DNA from 2 places in the Streptomyces sp. B21-105 genome. Region 2 is predicted to be linked to the other one. Evidence: riboswitches for the same ligand, from Rfam matches in the RefSeq annotation. Region 2 holds a riboswitch; the other holds the start of a gene.
What was found. A riboswitch is a leader RNA that binds a small molecule or an ion and turns the genes downstream of it on or off. The one in region 2 is predicted to bind cyclic di-AMP.

Region 1 (7,584 bases), 1.4 Mb from region 2:
GTCCTGTCCGTGGTCGGCGACATCGACCCGGAGCAGACGCTCGCCTGGATCGAGAAGTACTTCGGCTCCATCGCCGGGCACGACGGCAAGCAAGCGCCGCGCGACGGCTCGCTGCCCGACGTCATCGGCGGGCAGCTGCGCGAGGTCGTCGAGGAGGAGGTGCCGGCCCGCGCCCTGATGGCCGCCTACCGACTGCCCGAGGACGGCACGCGCGCGTGCGACGCCGTCGACCTGGCGCTGACCGTCCTCGGCGGCGGCGAGTCCTCCCGCCTCTACAACCGGCTCGTGCGCCGCGACCGTACGGCGGTGGCGGCCGGCTTCGGCCTGCTGCGGCTCGCCGGGGCGCCCTCCCTGGGCTGGCTGGACGTGAAGACGTCCGGCGACGTCGAGGTGCCCGTCATCGAGGAGGCCATCGACGAGGAGCTCGCCCGGTTCGCCGCGGAGGGCCCCACTGCCGAGGAGATGGAGCGCGCCCAGGCCCAGTTGGAGCGCGAGTGGCTCGACCGCCTCGGCACGGTCGCCGGCCGCGCCGACGAACTGTGCCGGTTCGCCGTCCTGTTCGGCGACCCGCAGCTCGCCCTGACCGCGGTCCAGCGGGTGCTGGACGTGACGGCCGAGGAGGTGCGGGAGATCGCCGAGGCCCGCCTGCGTCCCGACAACCGCGCGGTGCTCGTCTACGAGCCCACCGCCCCCGAAACCCCCGCCGACCAGGACGAGAACGAGGAGGCGGCCCGGTGACCGAGCTCGCCACGATGGACTTCCACCCCCAGCCCCGGGCGGGCGAGGCCAAGCCGTGGGCGTTCCCGGCGCCCGAGCGCACCGCCCTGGCCAACGGCCTGACGGTGCTGCACTGCCACCGCCCCGGCCAGCAGGTCGTCGCCGTCGAGATCCTGCTCGACGCCCCGCTGGACGCCGAACCGGCCGGTCTCGACGGCGTGGCCACGATCATGGCGCGCGCCTTCTCCGAGGGCACCGACAAGCACTCCGCCGAGGAGTTCGCCGCCGAACTGGAGCGCTGCGGCGCCACTTTGGACGCGCATGCCGATCACCCCGGCGTCCGCATCAGCCTCGAGATCCCGGCCTCGCGCCTGACCAAGGGCCTCGGTCTGCTCGCCGACGCCCTCAGGGCGCCCGCGTTCGCCGACAGCGAGGTCGAGCGCCTCGTACGCAACCGGCTGGACGAGATCCCGCACGAGCTGGCCAACCCCTCCCGGCGCGCGGCCAAGGAGCTCTCCAAGGAGCTGTTCCCGGCCACCGCCCGCATGTCGCGTCCGCGGCAGGGCACCGCCGAGACGGTCGAGAAGATCGACTCCGCGGCCGTCCGGGCCTTCTACGACAAGCACGTCCGCCCCGCGACGGCCACCGCCGTGGTCGTCGGCGACCTCACCGGCGTCGACCTGGACGCGCTCCTGGGCGACACCCTGGGCGCCTGGACGGGCTCCGCCGCCGAGCCCCGCCCCGTGCCGCCGGTGACCGCCGACGACGCCGGCCGGGTCGTCATCGTGGACCGCCCGGGGGCCGTCCAGACGCAACTGCTGATCGGCCGGATCGGCGCAGACCGGCACGACCGCGTGTGGGCCGCCCAGGTGCTCGGCACCTACTGCCTCGGCGGCACCCTCACCTCCCGTCTGGACCGCGTCCTGCGTGAGGAGAAGGGCTACACCTACGGCGTCCGCGCCTTCGGACAGGTCCTGCGGTCCGCGCCGGACGGCTCGGGCGCCGCGATGCTCGCCATCAGCGGTTCCGTCGACACCCCGAACACCGGTCCCGCGCTGGACGACCTGTGGAAGGTGCTGCGCACCCTCGCCGCCGAGGGGCTGACCGACGCCGAGCGTGACGTCGCCGTGCAGAACCTGGTCGGGGTGGCGCCGCTGAAGTACGAGACCGCGGCGGCCGTCGCGAGCACGCTGGCCGACCAGGTCGAACAGCACCTGCCCGACGACTACCAGGCGACGCTGTACCAGCAGCTCGCCGCGACCGGCACGGTGGAGGCGACCGCGGCGGCCGTGAACGCCTTCCCGGTCGACCGTCTCGTGACGGTTCTGGTGGGCGACGCGGCCCAGATCAAGGCACCGGTCGAGGCCCTGGGCATCGGCGAGGTGAAGGTCGTGTCCGCCGAGTAGTCGCCCGGTCGCCGACCGCCGCGGCACAACGGCACGCACGCACAGGGGCCCTGGTCGACCGAGCGTCACCAGGGCTGCCGTTTGTCCGAATTGGGGCGGAGGTTGCCTGTCTGCCCTGTGGGATGCGCTACAAAAACCGTGATCCGTTTGAGGATTGGACCCCCTGCCGCTTAGCTTCATCCGGGCTGTCCGTCAGGCACTGCGCCGCAGCCGCGGCACCGGACAGTCATCGCCGAGTCCCCGTACGGCGCGAGCCAGGGGAGCCGGGGACCCACTTTGTGCAGTCCCTGGGGTGAATCGGACGCCCGCGTGTACGCGAGGGGGTCCGTAGGAGACCTTCCTGCTCCGAACCCGTCAGCTAACCCGGTAGGCGAGAGGGAAGGAAAGGACACCCCTGACTTCATGGCGTTCACCTGCGCCACCGGGAAGCACCGCCGGCCCAGCCGGATGCAGCGTTCCACCGCTCGCGCGGTCGGCGTGGCGGCGCTCACCACCACCGGTGTGATGGCCACCGTCGCCTCCACCCCGGCCCTCGCGGCCGAGCAGCCCACCCCCGAGCAGACCGGTCTGATCCCCGTCGTCACGGCCGGCGAGTCCATCGCCGAGTCGGTGGCCGACCAGGTCGACGAGCAGGTCGCCGCGCAGAAAAAGGCCGCTTTCGAGGAGGCCGCCCGCAAGGCCGCCGCGAAGAAGGCCGTGGAGGAGCGCGAGGCACGCGTGCGTGCCGCCCGTGAGGCCGAGCGCAAGCGCCTCAACACCTTCGTGCTGCCGATCACCGCCTCCTATGTCTCCACCGGCTACCAGGCCAGCAGCTCGCTGTGGTCCTCCGGGAGCCACACCGGCGTCGACTTCCACGCGGCCCGTGGCACCACCGTGCACGCGGTCGGATCCGGCACCGTGGTCGAGGCCGGCTGGGGCGACGCCTACGGCAACCAGATCGTGATCAAGATGCACGACGGGACGTACACGCAGTACGCCCACCTGTCGTCCATCGAGGTGTCGGTGGGCCAGACGGTCACCCCCGGGCAGCGCATCGGCCTGTCCGGCGACACCGGCAACGTCACGGGGCCGCATCTGCACTTCGAGGCCCGCACGACCCCCGAGTACGGCTCGGACATCAATCCGGTCACCTATCTCCGCCAGCACGGCGTCGGCATCTGACGACCGACGGCGACAGATCGTTCGGCCCCGGCCCCTCGGCCGGGGCTTTGCCGTTTCCGGGGCCCCGCTGTCCAAAAAATATCCCTGGATTCCGGCTCCCCGTCGGAAATTCCCGCTCATTGCAATAGAGTCACGGAACACGCGTCAATCGTCGACGTTTCACGGGGATCAAGGCGGAGGTCCGTCATGCGAATTCCGGCGCACTCGGTGTGCACGGCCATCCGGGACGACATCGTCGCGGGTGTCTACGAACGCGGCAGCCGCCTCACCGAGGAACTCCTCGCCCGCCGCTACGGCGTCTCGCGCGTCCCCGTCCGTGAGGCGCTGCGCACCCTGGAGGCCGAGGGCTTCGTCGTCATCCGGCGGCACGCGGGCGCGTGCGTGGCGGAGCCCACCGAGCAGGAGGCCGCGGACCTGCTGGAGATGCGGCTGCTGCTGGAGCCGCTCGGCGCGTCCCGGGCCGCCCAGCGGCGCACGGAGGCCCATCTGAAGGTGTTGCGCGGCCTGGTCCGGCTGGGCCAGGAGCGGGCCAGGAGGGGCAACAGCGACGATCTGCGCTCCCTGGGGTGCTGGTTCCACGAGACCCTCGCGCAGGCCTGCGGGAGCCCTGCCCTCGCATCGATGCTCACCCAGCTCCGGCACAAGATCGCCTGGATGTACGCGGTGGAGGCGCCGGCCGACCCCGTGGAGTCCTGGGCGGAGCACGGCGTCATCGTCGACGCGGTGACGCGCGGCGACGGGGAGCGCGCGCGGGCGGTCACGGCGCTGCACACCGAGCGCGCGACGCTCGCGCACCGGCTGCGCTTTTCCCAGGGAACCGAGGCCGCCGACCGTGTGAGGACTTCGCAACGTCCCGTAAACATGACGGGCCTGCGGAATTAACACGAGAGCCGTATACAAGTTCGGGTAATTCACGGGGGATTACTCATGCTGCCGTCGGCGGGAAATGTAAAGGGCTCGCCCGGTAATTCGGACGAGCCCTTCACCGCGGAATGCAGCGGTGCTCAGACGGTCTCGGGAAGTTCCTCGAGGCCCTCGGCGACCAGCTTCGCCAGCCGGTCGAGCGCGGCGTCCGCGCCCTCGGCGTCGGACGCGAGGACGATCTCCTCGCCGCCCTGGGCGCCCAGGCCGAGAACGGCCAGCATGGAGGCCGCGTTGACGGCGTTGCCGTCGGCCTTGGCGATCGTCACGGGGATGCCTGCGGCCGTGGCGGCCCGGACGAAGATGGAAGCGGGGCGGGCGTGGAGGCCCTCGGCCCAGCCGACGTTGACGCGGCGCTCAGCCATGTGATGCTGCCCTTCGGTGTCTCAGGTTGTCTAGACCAGTGTTCCACACGTGAAGCGTGTGAGGGACGGTCCCTGGGTGTCCCGTCACCATGTGGCCGTCGGATCGCGGCCTCGACCCGACGTGCGCCCTCCAGACTGCCTCGCGCTGTTGTCGGAAGCGAGCCGTAGTGTGGGCCCCATGCAGAGCGCGTCGGACCGGCACGAGTACCCCGCCCACTGGGAGGCCGACGTGGTGCTGCGCGACGGCGGCACCGCGCGCGTGCGCCCCATCACCGCCGACGACGCCCAGCGCCTGGTCAGCTTCTACGAGCAGGTCTCGGACGAGTCGAAGTACTACCGCTTCTTCGCGCCCTACCCGCGCCTGTCCGCGAAGGACGTCCACCGGTTCACGCACCACGACTTCGTGGACCGGGTGGGACTCGCGGCCACGGTCGGCGGCGAGTTCATCGCCACCGTGCGGTACGACCGCATCGGCCCGGACGGCATGGCCGCCTCCGCGCCGGCCGACGAGGCCGAGGTGGCCTTCCTCGTGCAGGACGCCCACCAGGGACGCGGCGTCGCCTCCGCGCTCCTCGAACACATCGCGGCCGTCGCCCGCGAACGCGGTATCCGCCGCTTCGCCGCCGAGGTGCTCCCCGCCAACAACAAGATGATCAAGGTGTTCACGGACGCCGGCTACACCCAGAAGCGCAGCTTCGAGGACGGCGTCGTCCGCCTGGAGTTCGACCTCGAACCCACCGAGCGCTCCCTCGCCGTGCAGCGCGCGCGGGAACAGCGCGCCGAGGCGCACTCCGTACGGCGGCTCCTGACACCCGGCTCGGTCGCCGTCGTGGGTGTCGGTCGCGGCCCGGGCGGGGTCGGCCGAAGCGTCCTCGGCAACCTCCTGGCGGCCGGGTTCACCGGACGCCTGCACGCCGTGAACCAGGCCTTCCCCGAGGACCTGAAGGAACTGGACGGGGTGCCCGCCCACCGTTCGATCCGGGACATCGCGGAGCCCGTGGACCTCGCGGTCGTCGCCGTCCGGGCCGAGCAGGTGCCCGCGGCCGTCGCCGAATGCGGCGAACACGGCGTGCAGGGACTCGTCGTGCTGTCCGCCGGCTATGCCGAGAGCGGCCCCGACGGGCGCGAGCGGCAGCGCGAGCTCGTGCGCCACGCGCGCGCGTACGGCATGCGGATCATCGGCCCCAACGCCTTCGGGGTCATCAACACCTCTCCCGCGGTGCGGCTCAACGCCTCCCTCGCCCCCGAGATGCCGAGGCCGGGCCGGATCGGCCTGTTCGCCCAGTCCGGGGCCATCGGCATCGCCCTGCTGTCCCGGCTGCACCGGCGCGGCGGCGGGGTCACCGGCGTCACCGGCGTGTCGACGTTCGTCTCCTCCGGCAACCGCGCGGACGTCTCCGGCAACGACGTCCTCCAGTACTGGTACGACGACCCCGACACCGACGTCGCCCTCATGTACCTGGAATCCATCGGCAACCCGCGCAAGTTCACCCGCCTCGCCCGGCGCACCGCGGCCGCCAAGCCCCTGGTCGTCGTCCAGGGCGCCGGTTCCGCCCCGCAGGGGCACGCCGTACGGGCCACGCGGCTGCCGCACGCGACGGTGTCGGCGCTGCTGCGGCAGGCCGGCGTGATCCGCGTGGACACCATCACCGAACTGGTCGACACGGGCCTGCTCCTCGCCCGTCAGCCGCTGCCGACGGGCCCGCGCGTCGCGATCCTCGGCAACTCCGAGTCCCTCGGACTGCTCACGTACGACGCCTGCCTCTCGGAGGGGCTGCGTCCCCTGCCTCCGCTGGACCTGACCACGGAGGCCACGGCGGAGGACTTCCACGCCGCACTGACGCGCGCCCTGGCCGACGCGACGTGCGACGCGGTGGTCGTGACGGCCATCCCGGCGATCGGGGAGACCTCGCCCGGCGACGCGGAACTCGCCGAGGCCCTGCGCTCGGCCGCGGCCGCGGCCCCCGCCAAACCGGTGCTCGTGGTGCACGTGGAGCTCGGCGGCCTCGCGGCGGCGCTGTCCGCCGCTGCGAGCACCGCACCGCGCGCGGGCGCGAGCCCACGCGCGCGTGTCGCGGCGCAGGACGCCGGGCAGCTGCAGCCCCCCGTCGTCGAGGCGCCGGCGGGAGCGCACCTCATCCCCGCCTACCCGGCCGCCGAACGCGCCGTCCGCGCCCTCGCGGAGGCCGTGAAGTACGCCCAGTGGCGGCGCGAGGCGGCGGACCCGGGCCGGGTGCCCGAGTACGAGGACATCGACGAGCGGGGCGCCGCCGCGCTGATCGACGGGCTCCTCACGCGCGGGCAGGGACTCACCCTGGGCGCCGAGGAGACCGGCGAACTGCTCGGCCGTTACGGCGTCCGCATCCGCAGGGCGATCCCCGCGCCCTCTCCCGACGAGGCCGCGCGGGCCGCCGCCGATCTCGGCTACCCCGTCGCCCTCAAGGCCACCGCCCCGCACCTGCGGCACCGGGCCGACCTGGGCGGCGTCCGTCTCGACCTGGCCGACGAGGAGCAACTGCGCAGGGCCTACGCCGAGTTGACCGACCTCTTCGGGCGGCCCCAGGAGCTCCGGCCGGTCGTCCAGGCGATGGCGCCGCGCGGGGTCGACACCGTGGTACGAGCGGTCATCGACCCGGCGGCGGGGGCCGTGCTGTCCTTCGGGCTCGCCGGAGCCGCCTCGCAGCTCCTCGGGGACATGGCGCACCGACTGGTTCCGGTCACCGACCGCGACGCGACGTCGCTGATCCGCTCGATCCGGACCGCCCCGCTCCTCTTCGGCTGGCGGGGCTCGACGCCCGTCGACACCAGGGCCCTGGAGGAGCTGCTGCTGCGCGTCTCACGACTGGTGGACGACCACCCCGAGGTCGTCGCGGTCACCCTGGAGCCGGTGGTCGTCGCCCCGCACGGCCTGAGCGTCCTCGGCGCGTCCGTCCGCCTCGCACCCCCGCCCGCGCGCGACGACCTCGGTCCGCGGACCCTGCCGGTGTACTGAGGTGGACGCACGGCGGACCCGG
Region 2 (7,584 bases):
GTTGCGCTCGTCGATGGCGAGGGAGTCCAGCGGGCACATGTCCACGCAGAGGGTGCAGCCGTCGATGCACTTCGACTCGTCGATGGTCACGGGCACGTCGGCCCGCTGGGGCGCCAGGGTCATGGCTGTCTCCGAAAAAGTCCCGAGAAATTCTGCGAGATCCCGTGCGGCGGCGAACCGATGGGGCCTTGCCGAACGATGAAGGGGTGAGAGCGGGAAAGCAGGGCGGAATGGCTGGGGAGGGGGCGGCGGGAGATGGAAGGTCACAGCGAGCGGTGCAGTTGTCCACTCATCGAGATGCGGTCGCCGCGGAAGCGGATGAACTCCAGGTCCACCGGGCGTCCGTCGGCGAGATGGGTGAGGCGTTCGAGCATCAGGACGGCCGCCCCGCGCGGCGCCTCCAGTACGGCGGCGGAGTGGGCGTCCGCGGTCACCGCCTCCAGGGTGATCTCGGCGTGGCCGAGGCGCTGCCCGGTGAGGGCTTCGAGGAGACGGAAGACGTCGGTGTTCTCCAGATCGGCGCCCAGCAGATCGGCGCCGATGTCGAGCGGGATGTAGGTGAGGTCGAGCGAGAGGGGAACGCCGCCCAGGCGGCGCAGGCGTTCGATGTAGAGGACATCGGCGCCGGGCGGGACCCGGAGGCGGCCGGCCACTGGTGCGGGTGCCGCGACGGGTCCCATCGTGCGGACCTCGTTCGTGACGTGGCCGTGCTCGTGCAGGGTCTCCGCGAGCCCCATCAGACGGTCCAGCCCATGGGGGTACTTCTGTGCCACGACGATCGTGCCGACGCCGGGCAGGCGTTCCACCAGCCCTTCGGCCCGCAGGAGGTCGAGGGCCTCGCGGACGGTGTTGCGGGAGGCGCGGTAGTCGGCGGCGAGGGTCCCCTCGTGGGGGAGCATGCCGGCCGGGAAATCGCCGGTGAGCAGTTGGCGACGGAGCAGGTCGGCGAGCTGACGTGCCTGGTCCGCGCGCAGCCGGCGCCGCGCACGGTGGGCGGCGACGGTGGTCGCGCCCTGGCCGGCGTGGTCTCGGATGCGGTCGGTGGCTGGCATGTTTCGAACCATACCGACTCACTAGGGAAACAGGTGTTGCCGGAATGTTGCGCCATCTGCGGCAACGTCAGACAAGGGTGTGACCTGGGGAAACGGCTGCCCTTCGAGGCAGATCCGCCACTTCGCGGAGAGATCCGCGGGTTCAGGACAGCGCGGTCAGTCCTGGGGCGAAGGTGATCAGCAGCGGCAGCAGCGGGACCAGCGTGGCCACGGTCGTCGTCAGCGCCCGGTGTCTGCGCAGCAGGCGTGGGGGCGGCTCGAGGAGCCGGTCGACGCGCTCGCCCAGGAGGCGGTGACTGGAGGCGCAGGACAGGACGCCGCGGTGCTGGTTCAGCTCGATCAGGGCCAGCGCCGTGGTCAGGTGCCCGCAGCGGCGTGACGCCGTGTCGTCGGCGGCGAGTTCGACCAGGCGGTGCGTCTGGTCGCAGAAGTGCGAGAAGAGCGGAATACGGGGGAAGCCGGTGGCAAGGGCAGTGGACAGGTGGAGCAGCCAGTCGTGGTGGGCGCGGGCATGGCCGCGCTCATGGGTGAGGACGGCGTCCAGCTGGTGGGAGGTGAGGCGGTGCAGGGCGCCGGTGGTCACGATCAACTGGGGCGGGCTGCCGGGCATCCACCAGGCGTCCGGGTACTCGTCCTCCAGCACGAGCAGCGGGCCCCGGGCGGGCGGCAGGCCCGCGGGCAGGTCGGGGGCGCGTTCACGCAGGTGGGCCCGCGCCCGGTCACGGCGTCGGCGCGCCTCGACGAGTTCGCGGGCGAGCATGGCGGTGGTCCAGGCGGCCCCGCAGGCCAGCAGCAGCGTCAGGGCCGTCGCCCACAGCGGGGCGGCGGAGAGGTCGTACGCCTCCGTGACCTCCGCCGGGGCAGGCGCGAACACCTGTGAACGGACGGTGTGGAAGACGGCCGCAGCGCCCAGCACCAGCGCGGTCAGGCAGCACAGCAGCACGGTGGCGACCAGGCACTGCCACACCCACAGCCCCACCACCGGCTCACGCTCGGGCCAGGCGGCGCGGGTCAGCGCACGAGGGGCCGGCACCGCGGCGGCCAGGCCGACGATGCTCAGCAGGAGCAGGCAGACGGTCATGCCGGGGGCTCCGGATCCTGGTAGGGAAGGGGGAGCGCGCCACACGGGCGCGAAGTGCGTGCCGGCGGCGCGCACGCGTGCGGCCTGCCACGGGCGGCAGGCAGGGTACGAAGACCGCGCCCGCCGCCAGTATGACGGCGGTTCCGCCGGGAGTCAGCCCAAGCCGACGCCCGGATTCGACGAGGGCCGGCTTGTCCGGGCACGGACCACGAAGCAGGCCGGCACACCCAACGTCCCGCCGCACGTCGCACCGGACGTCCCGCCGCACGTCCCGCCCTACGTCGGGCCGAACGCCCCGCCGAAAGTCGCACCGCGCGTCATCGCACCGCCTGCCCTCGAGTTCGAGGCCGGGCCTGTGATCGGGCGCGGGAGAGGGGCTTCACCCGGTGACCACCCGGCCGCTCACCTCGCCCAGTCCCACCCGCAGTCCGTCGGGGCCGGGAGCCCACGCCGACAGGGCCACCACATCGCCGTCCTCCAAAAACGCCCTTTTGCCGTCGGGGAGTTCCAGCGGGTCACGGCCGTTCCAGGTCAGCTCCAGGAGGGAGCCGAGCTGGTCCGGGTTCGGTCCGCTCACGGTGCCCGAGCCGTACAGATCGCCGGTGCGCAGGGAGGCCCCGTTGACCGTGAGGTGGGCCAGTTGCTGGGCGGCCGTCCAGTACATGGCGCAGAAGGGCGGCTCGGAGACGACGTGACCGTTGACCGCGACGGAGATGCGCAGGTCGTAGCCTGCGGGTTCGGCGGCGGAGTCGTCCAGGTAGGGCAGGAGGGGGTGGGTCCGCTCCGGGGGCGTGGTGCGGGCCTCGTCCAGAGCTTCGAGCGGGGTGATCCACGCCGACACCGACGTGGCGAACGACTTGCCGAGGAACGGGCCGAGGGGCACGTACTCCCAGGCCTGGATGTCACGGGCGGACCAGTCGTTGAGCAGGCACAGTCCGAAGACGTGCTCGCGGTAGTCGGCCAGCGCGACCGGGCTGCCCTGCTTCGACGGCACTCCGACCACGAAGCCGACCTCGGCCTCGATGTCGAGCCGCACGGACGGACCGAAGACGGGGGCGGGATCGGAGGGCGCCTTGCGCTGGCCCGAGGGGCGCACGATGTCCGTGCCGGAGACCACGACCGTGCCGGCGCGGCCGTGGTAACCGATCGGCAGGTGCTTCCAGTTGGCGAGGAGGGTGTCGCCGGCGTCCGGGCGGAAGATCGCGCCGGCGTTTCGCGCGTGGTGTTCGGAGGAGTAGAAGTCGACGTAGTCGGCGACCTCGAAGGGGAGGTGCAGGGACACCGCCGACAGGGGATGCAGGAGCGGTTCGACGGTGGGGCGGTGGGCAGGGTCGGTGACCCACTCCGTGAGCGTGCGGCGCACCTGCGACCAGACGGCACGGCCCGCCGCGAGCAGCGGGTTCAGGGTCGGCGCCGAAAGCAGCTCCGCGTGGGGCGAGCCGAGCGCGCGGGCCGCCGCGCCCGCGTCCAGCACGTGCTCGCCGAGCCGGACGCCGACGGTCCGCCCGGTGGAGCCCGAGAGGGAGAACACGCCGTACGGGAGGTTGTGCGGGCCGAAGGGATCGCCCTCGGGAAGGTCGAAGGGGGGCATGGGGTACTGCCTCTCTTTCCTGCACTCATCGGTCTCGCCATGTCGTGGCCACCGGATACCGGGCGGATGTCGCGCGGGTGCGGCGAGCCGGGCCACACGTTACGGCTGACCTGGCGAAAGCGACATGGGGGACCGGCCGGCGAGGCGTTTCGGCCTGCAGCCCTGCAGCCCTGCAGCCCTGCAGCCCTGCAGCCCTGCAGCCCTGCAGGCCCCGCAGCCCGGGAGGCCCGCCGCCCTCCGCATCCGGCGGACCGACTCCCGGTGGTGCACGGGCGGGGCAGGGGCCCGGCCCGCCATCTCGAGCCGGTGCAGAGACCCTTGGCCGTCGGCTCCCCGGGCGAAGGGTCAGAAAGCCGCTTCAATGAGCCAGTCCCGGGACGGTCGGTAAAGACCAGTCCCGCAAGGAGAGTTGGCAGAACAGGGCAGGACCTGGCCGTCGTTCGCTTCTCGTCGAACCAGGGGGGTACGAGATCCGTATTCTCTGATCATGGCCGCACCCACCGCATATGCCGCGCGCACCGCGTACTCCCTGATCGCCACAGACCTGGACGGAACGCTGCTCCGCGGCGACGACACCTTCTCCGACCGGTCGCTCGACGCGCTCGCGCGGGTGGCCGCCGCCGGCGCACGCCACCTGGTGGTGACGGGACGGCCCGCGCCCCGCGTGCGGCCGCTCCTCGAGCGCCTGCACAGCAGGGGGCTCGCGGTGTGCGGACAGGGTGCGCAGCTGTACGACGCCGGCGCGGACCGGCTGCTGTGGTCGGTGACCCTGGACCGGGAGCTGGCCGAGACCGCGCTGGGCAAGATCGAAGCGGAGGTCGGGCAGCTGTACGCGGCGGTCGACCAGGACGGCGTCGACGGGCTGACGCTCATCGAGCCGGGGTACCGGATGCCCCACCCGACGCTGCCGGCGCTGCGCGTCGGTCGTCGCGACGACCTGTGGTGCGAGCCGATCAGCAAGGTGCTGCTGCGTCATCCCACCCTGTCCGACGACGAGTTGGCGGCGACGGCCCGCTCGGTGGTCGGCTCGCTCGCCACGGTCACGATGTCGGGTCCCGGCACGGTCGAGCTGCAGCCCTGCGGGATCACCAAGGCGACGGGGCTGGCGCTGGCCGCGGAACACCTCGGGCTGCGGCCCGAGGACACCGTCGCCTTCGGGGACATGCCCAACGACATCCCGATGTTCGACTGGGCGGCGCGCGGTGTCGCGATGGCCAACGCCCATCCCGAACTCAAGGCGGTGGCCGACGAGGTGACGACGTCGAACGAGGACGACGGCGTGGCCGTCGTCCTCGAAAGACTGTTTCCGTGAGCCCGGGGGTCAGTAGGCGCCGAAGACGTTGTCGATGGAGCCGTAACGCGCGGCCGCGTAGTTGCAGGCGGCGGTGATGTTCGCGACCGGGTCGTAGGAGTCCCAGGAGGTGCCCTCGACGTGGTACGCGCGGAAGGTCGGGTCGATGACCTGCAGCAGGCCCTTGGACGGGATGCCCGCGGCGGCGTTGGAGTCCCAGAGGTTGATGGCGTAGGGGTTGCCCGAGGACTCGCGGATGACGTTGCGGTAGATGCCGTTGTACGTCCCCGGGATGCCGTGCTCCGACATGACCTGCAGGGAGGCGCGGATCCAGCCGTCGAGGTTGTCGGAGTAGCCGAGGCTGCTCGCGGTGGCGACGGTCGGCGTGGTGGCCGCGGAGGCGGTGGTCGCGCCGATGAGCGGGAGCGCCAGTACGGCGACTCCGGTGCCGGCGATGGCGAGCTTGCGGGCGAGACGAGACGTGCGGGTGGGGCGCTGAGCGGCAGCGGACATGATGAGTTTTCCTCTCCGTCGCCTGCGAGGTGAGCTGTCGGGTTCGGGCGGGAGCTGCCCGGTCGCGTCCTGAAGACCGCGACTTCACCCCAAGCCGCAACGGATTGCCCGAAACGCTCCGAATATCCAGAACGTCAGGGCCATGCGATGCGGCGACTTACCTGGTTCCCCCGCTCCTGCCATGCGTTTCTCGGTGGGTGTTACGGGCGGCGGCAGGATTAGGCGTCCGCCCGACTGGCCCGGAACGTATGCGAGAGCACATGTCCGAAACAAGTGTCGGATTCACAGATGACCCCTATTGACCTTGGTCTGTGCCGTATGGGCCACTTGATCCTTTGTGGGTGCAAAGTGTCAACTCGCTTGAGGAGTGCGGTGAATCGATGGGTGGCGGGGCGCGACTGTCGCCGGCGGGACAGTGAGCCATGTCACGGAGAGTCGCAAGGCTGGCGAATCGGGCATTAGCCTCAACTCGCTTGTTATGGGGTGCGGGAGGAGTGGACGGGTCGGGGTCGTGCTTCCTGCGGTGTCGCCGGTGTCGCCGGTGTCGCCGGTGGCACCTGGGGCGCATCCAGTGACACGTCCTGCGGCGCCTCCTGTGCGCCTGGGCTGCCTCCCGCGGGGCTGCCTTCGTGGCCCTCCGCGGCCTCCGTGCGGGATGGCCATGCCATTTTCGAGCCCCGGACGTCGCCCCCGGACGTCGCCCCCGGACGTCGCCCCCGGACGTCGGCGTCGGCCTGGCGTGGAGCATGATTCAGCGCTTCGCGGCAAGCAGATGAATATCTCTTCGTATGAGCTGATCAAAAACGTCACGGACGTGATCGGATACGGTCTGGCCGGATGCGCGCACCTCGCGGGCGAGTGCATTCGCCCCCGGGGGACGTGGGGGCTATCGGTGATCGAAACGTGACCGGATACGCTGACTCGAGTGATGGCAGCGACCTATCGACAAACCGCGTAATCGCCAGTAGACACCAGCAGACAGGAGACCCCTCGTGACCGTCGTCGGGCCGTTCGGGCTGAGCGTGCGGGACCAGGCTCTGGAAGCCGATGTCCAGGCCGGATTGGCGGCTGTCGAGGAAGGCTTGCTCGAGGCCACCAAGAGTGAGGTTCCGTTCATCACGGAAGCCGCCCAGCACCTGGTGCGGGCGGGCGGGAAGCGGTTCCGCCCGCTGCTCGTGATGCTCGCGGCGCAGTTCGGGGACAGGCACGCGCCGGGCATCGTGCCGTCGGCCGTGGTGGTGGAGCTGACGCACCTGGCCACGCTGTACCACGACGACGTGATGGACGAGGCCGCCGTGCGGCGGGGGTCCCCAGCGCGAACGCCCGCTGGGGCAACTCGGTGGCCGTCCTCACCGGCGACTTCCTCTTCGCACGCGCCTCGCACATCCTGGCCGATCTCGGTCCGGAGGCGGTGCGGGTGCAGGCGGAGGCGTTCGAGCGGCTGGTTACCGGGCAGATCCTGGAGACGGCGGGGCCCACGGACGGACGGGACCCGGTCGAGCACTACCTCGACGTGCTCGGCGGCAAGACCGGTTCGCTGGTCGCGGTGGCCTGCCGGTTCGGCGCGATGATGTCGGGCGCCGACGAGACGGTCGTCGACGTGCTGACGCAGTACGGCGAGCGGCTCGGCGTCGCCTTCCAGCTGGCGGACGACGTGCTGGACATCGCGTCCGACTCGCACGAGTCCGGCAAGACGCCCGGCACCGATCTGCGCGAGGGCGTGCCCACGCTGCCCGTGCTGCGACTGCGGGAGCGGGCCGCGCGCCTGTCCCTGCCCGAGGACGTCGCGCTGTGCGAGCTGCTGGACTCCGACCTGAGTGACGACGCCCGGCTGGCCGAGGCCATCGAGGCGCTCCGGGCCCACCCGGCGCTGGAGCAGGCCCGCCGGGACACCGTGCGGTACGCGAAGGACGCGCGGGCCGCGCTGGCGCCGCTGCGCGAGTGCGACGCGAAGGCGGCGCTGATGGAGCTCTGCGACGCGGTGGTCCACAGAGCGGGCTGAACCCTCCCCGCGAGTTCCGGCACTGATCATCGCCGAGCCCCCAGAGCGGTCTGC

Region 1: linked by a shared signal. The riboswitch ahead of QA802_RS31325 (M23 family metallopeptidase) and the one ahead of QA802_RS24760 (transglycosylase SLT domain-containing protein) in region 2 are both predicted to bind cyclic di-AMP.

The regions. Positions count from the first base shown of each region.
Region 1 covers NZ_JARUMJ010000001.1:6,901,834-6,909,417, forward strand. The annotation lists gene QA802_RS31315 (M16 family metallopeptidase) at 1-738, shown strand, start outside; gene QA802_RS31320 (M16 family metallopeptidase) at 735-2,123, shown strand; cyclic di-AMP (ydaO/yuaA leader) riboswitch at 2,344-2,511, shown strand; gene QA802_RS31325 (M23 family metallopeptidase) at 2,526-3,284, shown strand; gene QA802_RS31330 (GntR family transcriptional regulator) at 3,471-4,166, shown strand; gene QA802_RS31335 (HPr family phosphocarrier protein) at 4,289-4,570, opposite strand; gene QA802_RS31340 (bifunctional acetate--CoA ligase family protein/GNAT family N-acetyltransferase) at 4,749-7,562, shown strand; gene QA802_RS31345 (hypothetical protein) at 7,564-7,584, shown strand, end outside.
Region 2 covers NZ_JARUMJ010000001.1:5,483,948-5,491,531, forward strand. The annotation lists gene QA802_RS24735 (4Fe-4S dicluster domain-containing protein) at 1-123, opposite strand, end outside; gene QA802_RS24740 (GntR family transcriptional regulator) at 264-1,052, opposite strand; gene QA802_RS24745 (M56 family metallopeptidase) at 1,195-2,133, opposite strand; gene fahA (fumarylacetoacetase) at 2,513-3,724, opposite strand; gene QA802_RS24755 (HAD family hydrolase) at 4,212-5,036, shown strand; gene QA802_RS24760 (transglycosylase SLT domain-containing protein) at 5,046-5,528, opposite strand; cyclic di-AMP (ydaO/yuaA leader) riboswitch at 5,533-5,734, opposite strand; partial or broken gene QA802_RS24765 (polyprenyl synthetase family protein) at 6,521-7,530, shown strand.